DNA from 3 places in the Rhizobium sp. SAFR-030 genome. Region 3 is predicted to be linked to each of the others. Evidence: predicted binding sites of a transcription regulator. Region 3 holds the regulator's gene; each other region holds the start of a gene.
The links. The regulator LexA, encoded in region 3, represses DNA repair genes until DNA is damaged. The targets are predictions, from matches to a motif close to TGTTCNNNNTGTGTTCNG.

Region 1: a site for LexA is predicted at 2,713-2,730, ahead of uvrA (excinuclease ABC subunit UvrA). Genes of this name have one in related genera too.
Region 2: a site for LexA is predicted at 2,085-2,102, ahead of ACR65N_RS04555 (PA0069 family radical SAM protein). Genes of this name have one in related genera too.

What each region holds. Positions count from the first base shown of each region.
Region 1 is NZ_JBPFDO010000003.1:586,587-591,263, forward strand. It holds gene uvrA (excinuclease ABC subunit UvrA) at 1-2,576, opposite strand, end outside; gene ACR65N_RS12320 (single-stranded DNA-binding protein) at 2,843-3,394, shown strand; gene ACR65N_RS12325 (HPP family protein) at 3,508-4,677, opposite strand, start outside.
Region 2 is NZ_JBPFDO010000001.1:870,051-874,727, reverse strand. It holds gene rnhB (ribonuclease HII) at 1-589, opposite strand, end outside; gene ACR65N_RS04555 (PA0069 family radical SAM protein) at 869-2,026, opposite strand; gene ACR65N_RS04550 (glycosyltransferase family protein) at 2,160-2,672, shown strand; gene moaB (molybdenum cofactor biosynthesis protein B) at 2,692-3,243, opposite strand; gene ACR65N_RS04540 (4-(cytidine 5'-diphospho)-2-C-methyl-D-erythritol kinase) at 3,240-4,121, opposite strand; partial or broken gene ACR65N_RS04535 (tetratricopeptide repeat protein) at 4,365-4,677, opposite strand, start outside.
Region 3 is NZ_JBPFDO010000001.1:50,687-55,363, forward strand. It holds gene kdsA (3-deoxy-8-phosphooctulonate synthase) at 1-724, opposite strand, end outside; gene ACR65N_RS00275 (VOC family protein) at 728-1,582, opposite strand; gene lexA (transcriptional repressor LexA) at 1,751-2,470, shown strand; gene ACR65N_RS00285 (hypothetical protein) at 2,451-2,855, opposite strand; gene ACR65N_RS00290 (ComEC/Rec2 family competence protein) at 2,928-4,677, opposite strand, start outside.

The DNA.
Region 1 (4,677 bases), on a different contig from region 3:
ACACGCTGCGCCTCGCCGCCCGACAGCGTGTTGGCCTGCTGGCCGACCTTGATGTAGCCGAGGCCGACCTCGAACAGCGCCTGCAGCTTGTCGCGCACGGCCGGAACCGCCGAGAAGAACTCGACACCTTCCTCGACCGTCATGTCCAGCACGTCGGCGATCGACTTGCCCTTGAAGGTAACGTCGAGCGTCTCGCGGTTGTAGCGCTTGCCGTGGCAGACGTCACAGGTCACGTAGACGTCCGGCAGGAAGTGCATCTCGATCTTGATCACGCCGTCGCCCTGGCAGGCCTCGCAACGGCCGCCCTTGACGTTGAACGAGAAGCGGCCCGGCTGGTAGCCGCGCGCCTTGGCTTCCGGCAGTCCGGAAAACCAGTCGCGGATCGGGGTGAAGGCGCCGGTATAGGTCGCCGGGTTGGAGCGCGGCGTGCGGCCGATCGGCGACTGGTCGATGTCGATGACCTTGTCGATGAACTCGAAGCCGTCGATGCGATCGTGCGGGGCGGGGATCTCGCGCGCACCCATGACGCGCCGGGCGGCCGCCTTGTAGAGCGTTTCGATGAGGAAGGTCGACTTGCCGCCGCCGGAGACGCCGGTGACGGCCGTGAAGACGCCGAGCGGTACGGCCGCCGTGACGTTCCGCAGATTGTTGCCGCGGGCACCGACGACCTTGATCTCCTTGCCCTTCTGGGGCTTGCGCCGCTCCGCCGGAACGGCAACGCCCAGCTCGCCGGAGAGATACTTGCCGGTCAGAGATTTCGGGTTGGCCATGACCTGCTGCGGCGTGCCTTCGGCGATCACTTCACCGCCGTGGATGCCGGCTGCCGGCCCGATGTCGACGACATAGTCGGCCGTCAGGATGGCATCCTCGTCATGCTCGACGACCAGCACCGTGTTGCCGATGTCGCGCAGATGCTTCAGCGTATCGAGCAGGCGGGCATTGTCGCGCTGGTGGAGGCCGATCGACGGCTCGTCGAGCACGTAGAGCACGCCCGTCAGGCCCGAGCCGATCTGCGAGGCCAGCCGGATGCGCTGGCTCTCGCCGCCGGACAGCGTGCCGGAGCTGCGCGACAGGCTGAGATAGTCGAGCCCGACATCGTTGAGGAACCGCAGCCGGTCGCGGATCTCCTTCAGGATGCGCACGGCGATCTCGTTCTGCTTGGCGTTCAGCCGCTCCGGCAGGTTTTCGAACCAGTCGCGCGCCATCCTGATCGACATCTCGGTGACGTTGCCGATGTGCAGTTTGTCGATCTTGACGGCGAGGGCTTCCGGCTTCAGGCGATAGCCGTTGCAGGCCGGGCAGGGCGCCGCCGACATGTAGCGCTCGATTTCCTCGCGCGCCCAGGCGCTGTCGGTTTCCTTCCAGCGACGCTCGAGGTTCGGGACGATGCCTTCGAAGGTCTTCGTCGTCTTGTAGGAGCGCGCGCCGTCGGCGTAGTGGAACTCGATCTTGTCCTCGGTGCCATGCAGGATTGCGTCCTGCGCCGCCTTGGACAGTTTTGACCAGCGGTCGGTGAGCTTGAAGCCGTAGACCTTACCGAGCCCGTCGAGCGTCTGGTTGTAGTAGGGCGAGGTGGATTTCGCCCAGGGCGCCAGCGCGCCGTCCTTCAGTGTCCGCTCCGGTTCGGGAACGATCAGCGCCTGGTCAACCTTCTGCTGGGCGCCCAGACCATCGCAGGTCGGGCAGGCACCAAACGGGTTGTTGAAGGAGAACAGGCGCGGCTCGATCTCCGGAATGGTGAAGCCCGATACGGGGCAGGCGAACTTTTCGGAAAACAGCACCCGCTCGTGGGTCTCGTTCAGCGACTTGTTGGCAGAACCGCCGGCCGCGGTTTCTTCCGCCGGAAGCGGCTTGTCGGCGAACTCGGCGACCGCCAGTCCGTCGGCGAGCTTCAGGCACGTCTCCAGGCTGTCGGCAAGCCGGGCGCCGATATCGTCGCGCACCACGACGCGGTCGACCACCACGTCGATGTCGTGCTTGTACTTCTTGTCGAGCGCCGGCACCTCGGCGATCTCGTAGAACTGGCCGTCGACCTTGACCCGCTGAAAGCCCTTCTTCATCAGGTCGGCGAGTTCCTTCTTGTACTCGCCCTTGCGGCCACGCACCATCGGCGCGAGGATGTAGAGGCGGGTACCCTCGCCAAGCGCCAGCACCCGGTCGACCATCTGGCTGACCGTCTGGCTCTCGATCGGAAGCCCGGTGGCCGGAGAGTAGGGAACGCCGACGCGGGCAAACAGCAGGCGCATGTAGTCGTAGATCTCGGTGACCGTGCCGACCGTCGAGCGCGGGTTCTTCGAGGTCGTCTTCTGTTCGATCGAGATTGCCGGAGACAGGCCGTCGATCTGGTCGACGTCCGGCTTCTGCATCATTTCCAGGAACTGCCGGGCATAGGCCGACAGGCTTTCCACGTAGCGGCGCTGGCCTTCCGCATAGATCGTATCGAAGGCGAGCGACGATTTTCCGGACCCTGACAGCCCGGTCATGACGATCAGGCTGTTGCGGGGCAGGTCGAGGTCTATGCCTTTGAGATTATGCTCGCGTGCGCCGCGAATGGAAATCGTCTTGAGTTCGCTCATCTGATAAAAGCTCTTCGGGAGGACAAGCCCCTTATGTAGTCATTCGACCGCCGCTGTCGAGGCGAAGCTTGAGGCTTCGTCCGGCAGCCGACTCACGACCACGCACCGGGGTGTTGACAGGATCATAGGCGAACACTAGAACAAATAAAGAACAAATTTGCCTGTGGATTGTTCACGCTCCGCGACCTGAGCGGGGCGCCAATGGTTTACTGTGGTGGGACACGGAAATTTCAGACGCCGCGTGCGGCGGCAGACAAGGTGAGACAATGGCTGGAAGCGTCAACAAGGTTATTCTGATCGGCAATCTCGGGGCAGATCCGGAAATCCGGCGCACCCAGGACGGTCGGCCGATCGCCAACCTTCGCATCGCAACGTCGGAAAGCTGGCGGGACAAGAACAGCGGCGAGCGCAAGGAAAAGACCGAGTGGCACACGGTCGTCATCTTTAACGAAGGCCTGTGCAAGGTCGCCGAACAGTACCTGAAGAAGGGCTCGACGGTTTACATCGAGGGCGCCTTGCAGACGCGCAAGTGGCAGGACCAGACCGGCAATGATCGCTATTCCACGGAAGTGGTGCTGCAGGGCTTCAACTCGACGCTGACCATGCTCGGCGGACGCGGCGACGGCCAGGGTGGCGGTGCTGGCTTCGGCGGCGGCGCGCGTGGCGGTGCCTCATCCGGCGGCGATTTCGGCGGCGGCTACGGTGACGACTACGATCGTCCGCCGGCAGCATCGGGACGTGGCGGCGCTGGCCCGGCCGGCGGCGGCAATGCCGGTGGCGGTTTCTCGCGCGACCTGGACGACGACATCCCGTTCTGAGCCCGGCTTAACATACGATATCTCGAACGGCCGGGCGCTTTGCGTCCGGCCGTCTGCATTTGAAGAGGTTGCCTCTCAGAGCGCTCCTGTCAGGAACGGCTGAAGCGAAGCGGTCATGGGCCGTCGTCGAGCACCGGCTGCGCGGTCTCTGTCTCCGGCCGGTCGGCCAGCATCGCCACGAGCGCATCCGACTGAGACAGGATGCCGGCCAGCCGGCCATCGGCATCGACGACAGGAAGATGGTGCAGTCCCTGTTCGGCAAAGACCACGATCGCGTCGCCGAGGGGCGTCTCCGGTCGCACCGTCCTCACCTGCGTCGTCATGATGTCGGTCACAGTGCCGCCGGCAGCGCCGGTGCCGGTGCCAGCACGTTGAAGCCGCCCGAACATGCCTGTTTTCGGGGTGGCGGCGATCCAGTCCGGGTGGTCGAGCAGATCGCTCTGGGTGACAATGCCGACGACTTTCGCCTGCTCGTCAGTGACCGGCATCGCATGGAACCGGTGATGGCGCATCAGCGCGTTCGCCGTGGTAATGCTTGTCCCGCGGGTGAGGGCCACCACGTCCCGCGACATGACGCTGGCGCAGTCCAGATGCACCGCACGACGCCGGTAGGAGCGCAGTTCGGTGCGCCGCAGGATCGTCTCCAGATCCTCCCGGTCGATGTCGAACAGCATGTCGTAGTCCCGCAGCACCGCGTCGAGATCGGCAGAGGTGAAGCCGATCCGCTGCAGCGGTTTCGGATCGGCCGTCAGATGCTCGGGTCCCGGCGGCGTCACTGCCTTGGGATAGGGGTGACGCATCAGTCTGTGGAAGCAGATGGCAGACGCCAGCAGCAGGGCCGAGTTGCCGGCCACCGGCCAGAGCGCAAACCAGAAGCCCATATCGTGGATCGCCTGGCCGCCGAGTACCGCCGTCAGGGCGATCGCGCCGCCGGGTGGGTGGAGGCAGCGGCAGGCCGACATGGCGGCGATCGCAAAGCCGATCGCCAAGGCCGCAGCCGTTACCGGATCCGCTACCAGCGACGCGACGATGACGCCGACGAGCGCGGAGACGGTATTGCCGCCGACAATCGACCAGGGACGCGCCAGTGGACTGGCTGGCACGGCAAACAACAGCACGGCGGAGGCACCCATCGGTGCGATCAGGGCGGGCACGATGAACTGCGCGTCGGCGGCGCGTGCCGCCAGAAACAGGCCGGCAAGCCCGGTCAGCAGGATGCCAATCGCTGCACCAGACGGCGCGCGGATGCGTTCGCGGAGGCTGAGCGGCATGGCGTTCGGCAG
Region 2 (4,677 bases), 820 kb from region 3:
CCGTGCGATGCTGCGCCGTCGCATATCCGGCATGGCTGTCGAAACCGTAGGCCGGGTAGACCAGATGCGCGCGGGTCATCATCCGGTCGCGGGTGACCTTGGCGATGATCGAGGCAGCGGCGATCGATACCGACCGTGCATCGCCCTGGATGACCGCCTTGGCGCCACAGGCAAGCCCCGGCGGGATATCGCGGCCGTCGGTCAGCACGTAGGCCGGGGCGGTGCAGAGGCCGGCGACGGCCCGACGCATGGCATCGAGGCTCGCCCGCAGGATGTTGCGCTGATCGATCAGCGCGGGCCCGGAGCTGGCGATCGAAACATGCGCACTGCTGATGATCTCCTCGAACAGCCGCTCGCGCTGCCTGGCCGTCAGCTGCTTGGAATCGTTGAGGCCGTCTGGAATGTTGCCTGGATCGAGAATGACGGCTGCCGCAACCACCGGACCGGCAAGCGGTCCACGCCCCGCCTCGTCCGTGCCCGCCACTGGCCAGTGCCCGGCAGCCCGCGCGGCAAGCTCCAGGCTGAAATCCGGCGCCAGCGGCGGCGCATCGAACAGGCTCGGAGAATCGGGTGGCGTGCGTTTCAACATGCGGCATTCATTCGCACGCACACCCGATCTCCTGCAAGCCCCGGGCAAAGCGCTGAGTGCGGCATCGCTTTTCCGCCCAAGGGGGACAGGGCGGTCCGGGGTACCGGCACGGATGAGGCGGTGGGGCCCGTGCCGGAACTTTGCTGGGGGCGCACCGGCGTCGATCAACGCGGCCCAACCTCCGAAGTCGATAAAGCAGCGCGGGATCGCCAGGCGGTGTCATGCCGCTCCGGATCTCGCTGACTGCCAGGCCGTGGCGCCTGCCGCCACGGCCGATCTCTAGAGCAGCGACAGCTGCACGCCGGCGCCGTCCGGCCGGACGAACAGGTCGTCGCGCAGCATCACGCCCCGCCGACCGAGCCCCAGGCGCTTGGTCGCAAGCTCGAAGCGGCGGGAAATCTGCCAGGCATAGGGACCGGCACCCTTCATCCGCTTGCCGAACTCGGCGTCATAGTCCTTGCCACCGCGCATCGAGCGCACCAGCGACATCACGTGCCGGTAGCGATCCGGATAGTTGCGCAGCAGCCAGTCACGAAACAGCGGGCTGACCTCGAGCGGCAGCCGCAGCAGCACGTAGCTCGCTTCCGTGGCGCCCGCCGCCTTGGCGGCATCGAGGATCCGCTCGATCTCGTGGTCGTTGAGCGCCGGGATGACGGGAGCCACCAGCACGCTGGTCGGAATGCCGGCATCGGTCAGCGCCTTCACGGCCTCCAGCCGCAGCGCCGGCGTCGATGCGCGCGGCTCCATCGAGCGGGCGAGCTTGCGGTCGAGCGTCGTCACCGACAGCGCCACCTTGGCCAGCCCCTTGGCAGCCATGGGCCCCAGAATATCGATGTCGCGCATGACCAGTGCGGACTTGGTGACGATCATCACCGGATGGTTCGCCTTGGCGAGCACCTCCAGCAGCTGCCGCATCACCCGCCATTCCTTCTCGATCGGCTGGTACGGGTCGGTATTGGTGCCGATGGCGATCGTCCGAACCTTGTAGCCGTCCTTGCTCAGTTCGCGTTCGAGAAGCCGCGGCGCATCGGGCTTGGCAAACAGCTTGGCTTCGAAATCCAGGCCTGCGGACAGCCCCATATAGCTGTGGGTCGGCCGGGCAAAACAATAGATGCAGCCATGCTCGCAGCCGCGATAGGGATTGATCGAGCGGTCGAAGGGAATATCGGGAGATTCGTTGCGGGTGATCGCGGTGCGCGGCTTCTCGATCTGCACCTCGGTCTTGAACGGCTCGAGATCCTCCAGCGTCTGCCAACCGTCGTCAAACCCTTCGCGACGCTGGTCCTCGAAGCGTCCACTGGGGTTGAGCCCGGCACCACGTCCGCGGCGGCGGTCGACGTCTACCCGCAGGCCGGATGTTTCCACCAGCGCATCGGCAATATCGGCCGTATGGGCGGGCGCAAATGCGCCCTGCCGCAACTGAGACATCTCAATCATGTGGGAACTCCTGCGCTGGACGTCGCGTCCAACCCGACACGATTCCTAGCTGCGAAAAGAGAACAATGCAAGAACAAAATGCCGAGGCGCGGGAGCTGTGGATATTGCTGTTGCGATGCGGTAAGCATGCGGCATGCTCACGGTGATCATCGAATGTCGCGACCAGGAGACCGAACTGGCCCAGACCCTGTCTGTGCTCGTGGCTGGCGCCGTGGAAGGACTGGTCGGCGATGTGGCAGTCCTCGATCGCGGCGCGAAGGATGCTTCGGCGCGGATCGCCGATGCGGCCGGATGCCGCTATCATGCGGACGAAGAGCTGCGCGACGTGCTTCTGGCGGCCCGTGGCGAATGGTTGCTGCTGATCGAGCCCGGTGCCCGTCCGCAGCCCGGCTGGATCGACGAAATCGCCGAGCATATCTCACTCGACGGCCGACCGGCGCGCTTTTCGCCGTCGCGCAATTACCGTCCGTCGCTGCTGCGGCGCCTGTTCGGGCGCCTGCCGCCGCTGGAGAACGGGATGCTCATCGACCGAAAGCGGGCACTTGCCAAGGTGCGCGAAGGAATGTCGCTCAGCGATCTGGCACGCGGTGAAAAGGCGCTGCGACTGGTCAGCGAGATGGTGCCGGCCTGGGCGGCGCGCAGCTGAGATCGCCGTCCGTGACGGCTTATTGCGTGCCGCCGCGCCGCAGATGTTCGTCCAGCCGCGGCATGATCTCCACGAAATTGCAGGGCATGTGGCGGTAGTCGAGCTGCGCCTGCAGGATGCCGTCCCAGGCGTCCTTGCAGGCTCCGGGCGACCCCGGCAGGACGAAGATGAAGGTGGCGTTGGCAACTCCGCCCGTGGCGCGTGATTGGATCGTCGAGGTGCCGATCTTGTCGTAGGAGATCCGGTGGAACACCTCGGAAAAGCCGTCCATCCGCTTTTCGAAAAGCGGCTCCAGCGCCTCCGGCGTCACATCGCGGCCGGTAAAGCCGGTTCCGCCGGTGGTGATCACCACGTCGATGTCGTCGCGCAGCGTCCACTCTCTCACTTGCTCGGCGATCTGCGCCTTGTCGTCCTGGACAATGGCCCGGGTGATCAGCCTGTGCCCTGCCGTTTCGATCCGCTGCACCAGTGTGTCGCCGGACTTGTCGTCTGCAACGGTGCGGGTGTCGGACACCGTCAGCACGGCGATGCCGATGGGGAGGAAGGGGCGGCTCTCGTCGATCCGGCTCATGGCGTCTCTCCGGCAAGTGTTTTTGTCGCCTGGATATAGGCACCGGGATGCGCGGTCGCCAGCCGTGCTGCTGCAGCCTCTGCGTGGAGCATGTCCGGATAGATGCCGAAGCAGGTGGCGCCGGAGCCCGACATCCGGGCAAGCAGCGCACCGCTCTCCTCCAGCAGCCGGCAGGTCTCGGCGATCTCCGGCACAAGATCCTGCGCGGGCGCCTGCAGGTCGTTGCGCAGGGTCTTGAGAGAGGCGATCCAGTCGCGAGGATCCGTCGAGCTGGGAAGAGCGGGGACCGGCGGGTTGTCGCGCCGCGTCAGGCTTCGGAAAACCTCCGGAGTCGACACGGCGATCAGCGGATTGACCAGCACCATGGCGAAGGCCGGCAGCGCAACCGACGACAGCTGCTCGCCGATGCCGCGCACCATCGCCGGCCGGCCGGCCAGGCACATGGGAACGTCGGCGCCGAGCGACAGCGCCAAGTCCGAGAGGTGGGGTTCCGGCAGCGTCGCGTTCCACACGCGCATCAGCCCGCGCAGTGCCGCGGCGGCATCCGCCGATCCGCCACCGATGCCGGAGGCGACGGGAAGCGCCTTTGCAAGCGTGATGCGCACTGGCGGCGCGGCCTGGCCGGCATCGGTCAGCCACTGCCGCAGCCGGTCACGCGCCGTCAGCACCAGGTTTCCAGGCTCATCGGCGAGGAGTGACGCAAACCGTCCGGATAGCAGAAACTGGTCTTCAGTCGCGGCAGCGAAGGACAGGTCGTCGCCGTGGCCGGCAAAGGTCACCAGGCTGTCCAGCAGGTGGTAGCCGTCGGCACGGCGACCCGTCACATGCAGCGCGAGGTTGATCTTCGCGCCTGCCTTCTCGACGACCTGTTCGCCCATGCCTCAGTTGCCGGTGGCCGGAATCTTCAGCACCTGGCCGGGGTAGAGCCGGTTGGGATTGCGCTTCAGCTCCGGATTGATCTCGATGATTTCCTTGGCCCGGTCGCCGTCACCCAGCGCGTCATTGGCGATCTTCCACAGCGTGTCGCCATCGCCGACCGTATAGGTGGCCGGCTCGGCAGGCGGCTTTGCGGCGGGCGCTTCGGCGGCAGCGGGCGCTTGCGTGGCGGGCTGTCCGGCATCGGGCGGAACGGTGGCGGCAGGCGTTGCCATGGCCGTCTGCACCGGCGGCGGTCCGGCATCGGCCAGGCCATCGCGGATCTTCTGCTCGATCTTCGGAATATCGGTCAATTCCGGCTTCATGGTCAGCGCCCGCTGCCACTGATAGGTGGCCTCCAGCCTGCGGCCAACCCGCCAGTAGGCATCGCCCAGGTGGTCGTTGATCGTCACGTCGCCGGCGCGAAGCTGCACGGCGCGCTCCAGTTCCGTCACCGCATCGTCGTAGCGACCAAGCCGGTAATAGGCCCAGCCGAGCGAATCGACGATGTAGCCGTCG
Region 3 (4,677 bases):
AGACGCCGGCGATGCCGACGGCCACCGCCGCACGGGCAAGCGTCTCGACGAACTCGCGCTGGCCGCCACTGGAGCCGCCCTGCCCGCCCGGCTGCTGCACCGAATGGGTGGCATCGAAAATGACCGGCGCGCCAAGCGACGCCATGATCGGCAGCGAGCGCATGTCGGAGACCAGCGTGTTGTAGCCGAAGGACGCGCCGCGTTCGCAGAGCAGCACGTTCGGATTGCCGCTTTCGGTGAACTTGGCGAGCACGTTCTTCATGTCCCAAGGAGCCAGGAACTGGCCCTTCTTGACGTTGATGACCCGGCCTGTCTTCGCCGCCGCCACCAAAAGGTCCGTCTGGCGGCAGAGGAACGCCGGGATCTGCAGGATATCGACCGTCTGCGAGACGATGGCGCACTGCTCTTCCGTGTGGATGTCGGTGAGCACCGGAAAGCCGAATTCGGCCTTCAGGTCGGCAAAGATCTCCATCGCCGCATCGATGCCGATGCCACGCGGACCGTTCAGCGACGTGCGGTTCGCCTTGTCGAAGGACGACTTGTAGACAAGGCCAATATCGAGCCGATCGCAGATTTCCTTGATCCGGCCAGCCATCATGAAGGCATGGTCGCGGCTTTCCATCTGGCACGGTCCGCAGATCAGCGACAGCCGGCCACTGTTGGAAAACATGACGCGGGACGAGCCCTCGCCGACAGCAACCTCTGCATTGGCGCTCACGCCCATGATCTACTCCTCGAAAACGAACGAAACGCCCTGACCGGGCGCCGGCGCCACGGTGATACGGTGCGGCGTCCTCACATATGGGAGGTGATTATCAGCCAGCAACAGCTCTGTCACCGTCAGATCGGCGACATGGAAGACGACCGCCGCCGCCTTCACCGCCCTATCGGCTCCACTCGCGGTTTCCGCTCCGGCGACGAGGCGAATGCGCGCATTGGCAAGCGTGAAGGCCGTCTCGTCCGCTTCGCTGAAGCCAGCCGCGTGCGTCACCGTCTCGATGCGCTTGACCAGATCATCGGGTGCGGCACCGTGCAGCAACACCTCGCGCAACGCCACCACACCGTTCTCGTGCCGCTCCAGCACCGAGCGATCGGCCGGCAACGGGTTGATCCTTTGGCAGCTGAACAGGAAGAACAGGTCGCTTCCCAGATCGGCAAAGGTCAGCTGGAAGCTTGCCGTGACGGGTGCCCCTTCCGCGGTCAACGCCTGCCGCGAGAAACCGAGCATGTCGCCGGCTGAAATGCCCGCCCGCAGGAAGCGCTCGTGATCGGCGGCAGCATCAGTGCTCGACACGACGATCGCCGAGAGGCCCTCCAGCCGGCCGCCGCGAAACCGCGCGTCGCGTCCGGTGAAGACATTGCCGCCTCGCACGCTCTCGCCGACCAGAGAAGCGTCGCGGATGACGAGCGGCTCGAGATAGGTGCCGTCCGCCAGGAATACGCAGGCATTCGATGTGCCGAAGGGATGATCCGCCTGCCGGGCGACGGTGAAGCCGAGCGCCTCGAGCCGCTCCCGCGAGGTCTGCAGCGATTCGATGGGCAAGACCAGATGATCGATCGCGCGCGGCCTGTCACTGTCCATCTTCCATGCCTCCAGCCTCGATTGCCGTCCGTTTTACCGCGCATCAGGGCGAAGTCGAAGCAGAAAATCCGTGATGAGCCTGCGTTCACCGGATCTTAGGCACTTGCGGAACACATGTGGAACAGATAGTGTTCGTTCTGGATTTGTTTCCTTCAGGGGGTCGCCGCCATGCTCACGCGCAAACAGCAGGAACTGCTTCTGTTCATTCACGAACGGATGAAAGAATCAGGCGTGCCGCCGTCTTTCGACGAGATGAAGGACGCGCTCGAGCTGGCATCCAAGTCGGGCATCCACCGGCTGATCACGGCGCTGGAAGAGCGCGGTTTCATCCGCCGGCTGCCGAACCGGGCTCGCGCGCTGGAAGTGATCAAGCTGCCGGAAGCCTATTCCGCAGCACCGCAGCCGCGCCGCGGCTTTTCGCCGAGCGTCATCGAGGGAAGTCTCGGCAAGACGCAAGCACCCTCGGCCGCCCGCCCCGTCGCCATCCCCGCCAATGATGCGACCTCCGCCTCCGTCCCTGTGATGGGACGGATCGCTGCCGGCGTGCCGATTTCGGCGATCCAGAACAACACGCACGAAATCAGCGTGCCGATGGAGATGCTTGGGCCGGGCGAGCATTACGCGCTCGAGGTCAAGGGCGATTCGATGATCGAGGCCGGCATCCTCGACGGCGATACCGTCGTCATCCGCAACGGCAGCACGGCAAGCCCGGGCGATATCGTCGTGGCGCTGGTCGACGACGAAGAAGCGACGCTGAAGCGTTTTCGCCGCAAGGGTGCCTCCATCGCGCTGGAGGCTGCAAACCCGGCTTACGAGACGCGTATCTTTTCCGCAGACCGCGTCAAGGTTCAGGGCAAGCTCGTCGGCCTCATCCGCCGCTATCACTGATCATCCGCGCCAACCGCTCGGGTAGCTGCTCGTCCATGCTGCGCGTGCGCCAGTCGTAGGCGCGATGCTGCGTCCACGGGCGCCGGATGCCGGTCATCGCCGCGTGCAGGTGCCAGCTTTCCGGATCGCGGCTGGCGGCGAAATCGATCTCGACGGCGCCTGTTCGTCTGAGGCTGGCGCCGTTCAGCATCAGCGCGTTCGAGCGGCACGTGTCGAAACGGGCGCGCGGTGCGATGACGAGGTCCGCCGTATCGCAGGCAGGCCCGGCATAGCGCGCGTCATCGACCCAGGCGATGCGATTGCCTGATGCGCTTCGCAGCAGACAGATTTTCTGGCCGAGGCAGACGAACCGGTCGGGAGGCGCGCCGGCGAATGTGTCCTGCATCAGTGCCCGGGCGGACGCCAGTCCTTCGCGGGTCAGCGGTTGCGGCCTCGCGGCGGCGGCAGGTTTGGCTATCTAGTTGGTCGTCGCAGTTGCGTCGGGGCTGGCTGTCGGGTTGCTCTTCGTCGTCTCAGGCGTCGGCTCGGTGTTTGCCGCGGGCACAGGGTGCCCCGCTGGCTGCTGTTTCGCTGCCGGCACGGGGTTTGCCGCCGGCTCGGGAGGCGCGTCTCGGCGCTCGGGGCTGTTCATCTCGCCCAGTTGCAGGGCGCTTTCCCACTGCCGGTAGAGGAAGGCTGGCGGGCGCGGCCGGTTGAGGCTGGCGCTAGTTCCGTCTATCGCCGCCACCAGTGCGCCATCCTCTGAAATCAGCAGGTCGGGGTTCTTCTTCGATGGCTCGACCATGCCGACCAGCAGCAGACCTGCGCCGAGAGGAACGAGGCCGAGCAGCGCCAGGCGCGTCCGCAGGAGCACCAGCAGCAGCAGGCCGACAGTCGTCAGCGGCAGGAACCACGGCGGCGTGCGGCCAACCACCATGTTTCCGCCCCAGGAGGCGACCTCGGTGGCAATGGCGATGACCATGCCCGAGCCCAGGCCCATGAGGGCGAAGAACGGCTTGTCGAGACCGAGAGGCATCGCCAGCATGCCGAGCAGGCCGGCGGGCATGACGACCAGCGAGACCACCGGCATCGCCGCCAGATTGGCGACGAGCCCGTATCCCGTCAGCTGGTGAAAGTGGCTGACCGAAAAGATCGCCGTCGACAGGCCGCCGATCAGTGAGGTGATGAAGGTCCCGCTCACCATCGTCCAGAGGCTTGTGAGGCCGCGTGCAGTCAAACCCGTGGCCAGCGGTCGCGTGTCATGGTCCTGCCGTGCCCGCCGCGCCGTCCAGCCTGCGTAACCGGCGACGAGCGCCGCGGTTGCGGCAAACGACATCTGGAAGCTCGGGCCGAGGACGGCGGAGGGCGACAGGATCATGATCACCAGCGCCGCCAGGGCGATGTTGTGGAGGCTGATCGACGGGCGGTCGAAGAACACGGCAGTCAGCATGATCGCCATCATCAGGTAGGCGCGCTCGGCGGAAACGCCGAAGCCGGAGATGACGTAGTAGAGCGTGACCAGCAGCAGCGCGCCACCGGCGGCAATCTTCTTCGTCGGCAGAGCCTGCGCCAGCGGCGGCGAGAGGCTGAGGAGGATACGCAGGCCGACAAAGCAGATGCCGGCGGCAAGCGCCATGTTGAGGCCGGAGATGGCAACGATATGGGCAAGGCCGGCCATCCTGAGCGCGGTCACCGCTTCGCTGGAGATCGCCCGGCGTTCATCGGTGACGATGGCTGCGGCGAAGGCGCCCGCATCTCCGGGTACGAAGCTGCGGATCCGGTCGCCGACCATGCCGCGCAGCGAGTAGAGCGACATCTGCGCCCGCTCGGCAAGACTCAGGTCCGCCGCCGGCCCGCCGGCCTGCGGCTTGCCGTAAAAATAGCCCACCGCGCCGATCCCGTCGAAGAAAGCGGCAAAGCCGAAATCCGTCAGCCCGGGCAGTGCCGGACCCGACGGAGGCGAGAGCCGTGCCCGACCGGTCAGCACCATCCCCGGCGCGATGCTCGCCTCCTGCCCCCTTGCCAGCACCGCCACCCGGTCCGGCGGGCGAACGAGTTGCGGATCTCGGGTGGCAGTCAGCCGCACCACATAGCGCCAGCTTCCATCGCCGGCCGCCTCGCGTCGCTCGACGATGCCTTCGATCCTGGTCGTCACCGCGCTGTCGAGCACCTGTGTCGTCTGCCGCCAGGTCTCCAGCGCCGCAAGCCCCATGCCGGCGATGATAAAG